One region of the Echinicola rosea genome, then DNA from elsewhere that is predicted to be linked to it. Evidence: riboswitches for the same ligand, from Rfam matches in the RefSeq annotation. Region 1 holds a riboswitch; the other holds the start of a gene.
What was found. A riboswitch is a leader RNA that binds a small molecule or an ion and turns the genes downstream of it on or off. The one in region 1 is predicted to bind thiamine pyrophosphate.
Positions count from the first base shown of each region.

Region 2: linked by a shared signal. The riboswitch ahead of thiS (sulfur carrier protein ThiS) and the one ahead of thiM (hydroxyethylthiazole kinase) in region 1 are both predicted to bind thiamine pyrophosphate.

Region 1 is NZ_CP040106.1:232,299-235,410, reverse strand. Features, by position in the region: gene cysM (cysteine synthase CysM) at 1-113, shown strand, start outside; gene FDP09_RS01045 (LLM class flavin-dependent oxidoreductase) at 206-1,231, shown strand; TPP riboswitch at 1,335-1,430, shown strand; gene thiM (hydroxyethylthiazole kinase) at 1,485-2,285, shown strand; gene thiE (thiamine phosphate synthase) at 2,278-2,916, shown strand; gene thiD (bifunctional hydroxymethylpyrimidine kinase/phosphomethylpyrimidine kinase) at 2,913-3,112, shown strand, end outside.
Region 2 is NZ_CP040106.1:3,940,067-3,943,178, forward strand. Features, by position in the region: gene thiC (phosphomethylpyrimidine synthase ThiC) at 1-1,348, opposite strand, end outside; gene thiS (sulfur carrier protein ThiS) at 1,735-1,941, opposite strand; TPP riboswitch at 2,000-2,099, opposite strand; gene FDP09_RS15615 (3-oxoacyl-ACP synthase III family protein) at 2,279-3,112, opposite strand, start outside.

The sequences.
Region 1 (3,112 bases):
GAGGAGCTTTGCATGCTGCGGTGAAGCTAGCAGAGACTCTCGATTCAGGAGTGATTGTCTGTGTCACCTGTGATCGTGGTGATCGCTATCTGAGCTCTGATTTGTTTGGATGATTTTTTAAGGTAGAATATCCGCGAATTATTGGCGTTGAAAGAACGATTTTGGATTTAATCCAGTTGGTAAGAAGACGACAATAAGAAGTAAAATGAAGAATACTAAACCACTGGACGAAGTAGCTTTTTCCGTATTGGATTTGGCTATTATCAAAGAAAACCACGATGCAGCTGATGCATTCGAAAGGAGTTTAGACCTGGCTAAGCATACTGAGAAGTGGGGATATAAACGTTTTTGGCTCGCGGAACACCATAATATGGTCAGCGTGGGCAGTTCTGCCACAGCAGTATTGATCGGTCATATCGCTGGTGGCACGCAGCGCATTCGGGTTGGCTCGGGAGGAATTATGCTGCCCAACCATGCCCCACTGATGGTGGCAGAGCAATTTGGCACCTTGGCATCCCTCTATCCTGATCGGGTCGACCTCGGCTTGGGGCGGGCACCTGGTACCGACCAGACCACTGCCAAGGCTTTGAGAAGGGATCGGTTGGAAACCGTAGAGGAATTTCCACGAGATTTGGAGGAATTGCAGGTTTACCTGTCCGATGAAAATATCGATGGTAAGGTAAGGGCCATTCCCGGTGAGGGACTTGATATTCCCATTTACCTTTTGGGAAGCAGTATGAGCAGTGCTATGCTTGCTGCTAAAAGGGGATTGCCATATGCTTTTGCCAGTCATTTTGCGCCTGCGCAGTTTTTGGATGCCATTCGGTATTACCGGGAGCATTTTCAGCCTTCTGAATATTTAAAAAGCCCCTATGTGATTTCATGTGTCAATGTGATTGCTGCCGAAACCGATGAAAAAGCCCATAAGATGGCCACTTCATTTTATCAAATGGCCTTGGGGATCGTACGAAGGAAATCCTATCCATTACGGCCTCCAGTGGATACCATGGAAGGGATTTGGACAGAAGCTGAGGCAGCCGCTATCAACCAGATGATGGCCTGTAGTTTTGTGGGAGATAAGACATCTGTCCGGGAGGATTTGGAGCATTTTCAGGAAATCACCCAAGTGGATGAAATCATGATTTGTTCCCACATCTTTGATCACGGGGAACGCCTAAAGTCCTATGAGCTGGCGGCTTCGTGTTTTAACAAGGATTTGGTAGCGCCGTAATTGAGTTTTGTATGTGGGCACGTTTTGGAATTGCCTCTGGATGGGGTAAAACTTCGTGCTGCTAACTTTGCTTCATGGGATTAAAATCGTAATTTCAACCTATGACAAACTTTAGGGGTGTCCCTGTGATGGGGCTGAGATGATACCCTTCGAACCTGAAACGGATCATACCGGCGAAGGAAAAAGTGACCTTTTCATGTGAGCTTTTGCTCAGGTAATTTGCAGGTTCCCTAAAGTTTTTTAAGCTGAGGATATGAAAGAATCTGTAATCAACAATCTAAAGACAGTAAGGGAAAAAGGCCCATTGGTGCAGAGTATCACCAATTATGTGGTCATGAACAATACCGCCAATGCGCTGCTGGCGATTGGGGCATCCCCAATCATGGCCCATGCCAAGCTGGAGATGGCGGACATGGTCAACATCGTCAATGCACTGGTCGTGAATATCGGGACACTGGACGAGTTTTGGGTGGACAGTATGTTACTGGCAGCCAAAGAAGCCAATGAGCGAAACACCCCTTGGGTTTTGGATCCGGTGGGGGCTGGTGCCACACCCTATCGAAATGAGACCTTGACGAGGCTTTTGGCTTTCAAGCCGACCATTATTCGAGGAAATGCTTCTGAAATTATGGCGTTGGCCAAAGCAAATGTGCAAACAAAGGGAGTGGACAGTAGCCATTCTTCTGATGAGGCCTTAGCATATGGAAAGCAGCTATCCAAAGAGACTTCGTCTGTTGTCTGTATTTCAGGTGCGATAGACTATGTTATTGATGGAGATAAGTTGGCGGTAATCAAGAACGGGGATGCCCTGATGGGAAAGGTGACCGGGATGGGGTGTACTGCCACCGCTTTAGTGGCTGCCTTAGCGGGAATTGAGCCAGATCCTTTCACGGCAACTGTCTCAGGAATGACCCTATTAGGCCTTGCCGGTGAGATAGCTGCTAGAAAAGCAGAGGGGCCTGGGACGCTTCAGTTGTACCTATACGATGCACTTTATCATCTCAAGGAAAGCGAAGTGAAGCAGTGGGCAAAAGTGGAAGTGAGCAATGACTGATGGCTTATTCCCTTACAGGCTTTACCTGGTGACCGATGAAAAGGCATGTCTTGGCAGGGATTTTTTTTGGGTGCTGGAAGAAGCACTCAAAGGTGGTGTGGATCTGGTACAATTGCGGGAAAAGGATCTTCCCAAGGCTGCATTCTTGGAAAAGGCCTTTAAAGTAAAAAATCTCTGCGATCAGTACAGGGTTCCTCTAATCATCAATGATAGCTTGGAAGTGGCAAAACAGGCTCTAGCCCATGGTGTCCACATCGGGCAATCTGATAGCAGTATGAAGTCTGCCAAGGCGTATTTGGGAGATGACTTCCCTGTCGGCCTATCCTTAGAGCAAATGGATGAGCTTTCTCACGAGGAGGCGAACTTGGCCTGGTATTACGGAGTCAGTCCTATTTTTTCTACGCCCACCAAGCCTGATACCCGGTTTGAATGGGGATTAGCGGGGTTAAATAAACTTAGAAAAGCGACAGCAACGCCATTAGTGGCCATTGGTAATATCAATGAACTTAATGCTGCTGAGGTTATTGAAGCAGGGGCAGATTGCCTGGCAGTGGTATCCGCCATTTGCAGTGCACAAAGTCCCGCTAAAGCTGCCGAAAAATTCCGAAATGAAATCGAAAAAGCTACATGAACGATAAAGTCAAAACCTATATTCCTGTATTGACCATTGCAGGATCGGATAGTGGTGGTGGTGCAGGAATCCAAGCGGATTTGAAGACATTTTCTGCTTTGGGCTGTTTTGGTACGAGTGTTATCACCGCCACTACTGCGCAAAATACCATGGGTGTGAAGAGTATCCATGATATTCCCGTAGCGCATATCAAGGA
Region 2 (3,112 bases), 2.4 Mb from region 1:
TGTAAAACGGTGCTTCCCCGCATTCTACCAGCTGTTTGTCCATATTTTCTTTGATCATGTGCATCGGAATGTGGCCAGGGCCTTCGATGATGGTCTGCACATCATGCTTCCAAGCGATCTTGGTCAGCTCACCCAAGGTTTCCAGCTCCGCAAACTGTGCTGGATCATTGGCATCGGCGATGGATCCAGGACGGAGCCCATCTCCAAGTGAAAAGGTGACATTATAAGCCTTCATGATTTCGCAGATTTCCTCAAAATGCGTATAGAGAAAATTCTCCTTATGATGGGCAAGACACCATTTGGCCATAATGGATCCTCCTCGGGAAACGATCCCCGTGACCCTTTTGGCGGTCATCGGAACATAACGGAGCAATACTCCTGCGTGAATGGTGAAATAATCCACTCCTTGCTCTGCCTGTTCGATGAGCGTATCCCTGAACAATTCCCAAGTAAGGTCCTCGGCCTTTCCATTTACTTTTTCCAAAGCTTGATAAATAGGCACCGTACCGATGGGCACCGGGCTATTGCGCAAGATCCACTCTCGGGTTTCATGGATGTTTTTGCCGGTGGAAAGGTCCATAATGGTGTCCGCTCCCCAGCGACATGCCCAGACGGCTTTTTCGACCTCCTCCTCAATACTCGAACCTATGGCTGAATTGCCAATGTTTGCATTGATCTTCACCAAAAAGTTACGCCCGATGATCATGGGTTCCGCTTCAGGGTGGTTGATATTGGCGGGGATCACAGCTCTTCCTTTAGCCACTTCATCCCGGACAAATTCCGGCGTGATCATGCCCTTAGGCGTGTTGGCACCGAAATTTTCACCAGGATGCTGTTTGGTAAGTTCTTGTTGCTCGGCGATACGCTGGTTTTCCCGAATGGCAATGTATTCCATTTCCGGGGTAATGATGCCTTGTTTGGCATAATACATTTGGCTGACATTTTTTCCAGGTTTGGCCCGATAGGGCATTTTTACCAAGTCAAAACGCAACTTGTCTAGTGCAGGATTGTCCAATCGACGCTGTCCATATGCTGAAGTAAGTCTATCGAGCTGCGCTACATCCCCACTGTTCAGTATCCATTCTTCTCGAAGTCGCTGGAGTCCCTTTTTGACGTCTATTTGTACATTGGTATCGGTATACGGGCCACTGGTGTCATAAACAGTCACGGGAGGATTTTTTTCTACTGTCTCATGGCGGTCCAGATGGGAAACTGTGTCGTGTAATGCTATTTCCCTCATGGCGACTTTGATGGGATGTAGTTTACCTGCTACGTACACCTTTTTGGAATTGGGAAATGGATCTGTGGTAATGTAGGACTTGATGTTCTCTTGACTGAGCGTTTTCATGTTTTATGTTAGTAAGGTTGTGTAAAGTTTTATTGTTATGGAGATTCCCAAGAGTCTTTTGAAAGTTTAACCCGATTTATGCATTAGGGATCGTAATGACCTTTCCCGATGGAAGTCAGGAAGAGCTGAAAGTGCAAGAAAATCAGGTGGTTTGGAGGAATGGGCGCAGCACCGATTCTGCTCCACTTTCATGCTGCCAGATAGCACCGAAAACTACAGTAAAGCGGCTGATTTGGAAGCAATTTCAGGTTGCAATACTTGTGCGTCGCGGCGCAGATAGACTAATACATATTCTGGGGATAACTAATGTAGAATGTCTCTCGGATTGTTCAGATCTACCTAGCGGCCAGTCAGGTGAGCTAGGATTTATGACAGTTCCGCTGTGATCATCCGCCTTGTGTGGCTTTGATGATGAGAATTTGATCGTTTTCGGAGAGTTGGTAATGGTCCCAGTCGGATTTGGGAATTACTTGGTCGTTGACGGCCAAGGCCATACCACGGTTTGCATCGATTTGTTGTTGTTGGAGCATTCCTGACAAAGACAAATCCTTGGTCGTAAGCTCAATACGCTCACCATTAAGGAGAAAATTCATAAGAATTTCAATTTTTGTAAATGAATAAAAAAACTTCAGGAATGAAGATAATCGCTCGGAAGGAAGCTTCACTTTTCCCTTCGCCCGCATTACCGGGATCAGGTTCAGAGGGTATGTCTCAGCCCCGATGGATCATCGGAACACCCCTAAAGTTTTGTACGTGGATACAAAGTTAGAATGATAAGTGAATATCAAAAACTATTGGTGAAATTTATTGACCTTATGCTGCCCGAACGACTGAAAAGCTAGCCAAGAGCGGAAAATAAAGAATAGCGCCTAAATTTTCACTACTTATATTATCAACCTTAATCTAACCCAATAAGGTATCACTCGAAGTTTAAGGAAACCGATATATGATTGCATTAACATTCATTCCTGCTCCTACAGAGGCAAACAGCACATGGTCACCAGCATGGATTTGGTGTTTTTCGATCTCCCCACGCAATAGCATATCCAATAGAATGGGTACGGTTGCCACGGAATTATTGCCCAGCTCACCAATGGTAATTGGCATGATTTTCCTTGGATCTTCTTGCATATCATACAGTTTGAAGACTCGGTGGATTATGGCGTCATCCATTTTAGCATTTGCCTGATGGATAAGGACTTTTTTGATGTCCCTGATGTCCAAACCTGCCCTATCAATGGTTGCCTTGACCAAAGCCGGGACCGTATTCAATGCATATTCGTACAATTTACGTCCGTTCATTTTCATAAATAACGTATCATCCTTGAAGTCGGGGTTATAAGACCGGTCCATCCGTAGCAGCATAGCTTCGTTCAGCGTATCGGTACGGGATTTATGGGTGATTATGCCGACGGGAACGTTACTTTCTTGGGATTGAAGGATAATCGCCCCTGCCCCATCAGAATAGATCATGCTGTCAATATCGTGTGGATCAGAAATCCGACTGAGCGTTTCTGCACCAACCACAAGGATGCTTTTGGCATCACCGGATTTTATATAATAATCTCCTTGGATAAGCCCCTGCACCAGGCCGGGGCAGCCAAAGGGAAGGTCATAAGCGATGCAATCGGGATTTTCGATTTGCAGCTTATGTTTTACACGGGAAGCCAGACTGGGAACCATATCGGATTTTGGGTTGTCCTTTAGCACATCACCAAAATTGTGGGCCACAATGATGTAGTCCAAATTCTCCTTATCCAATTT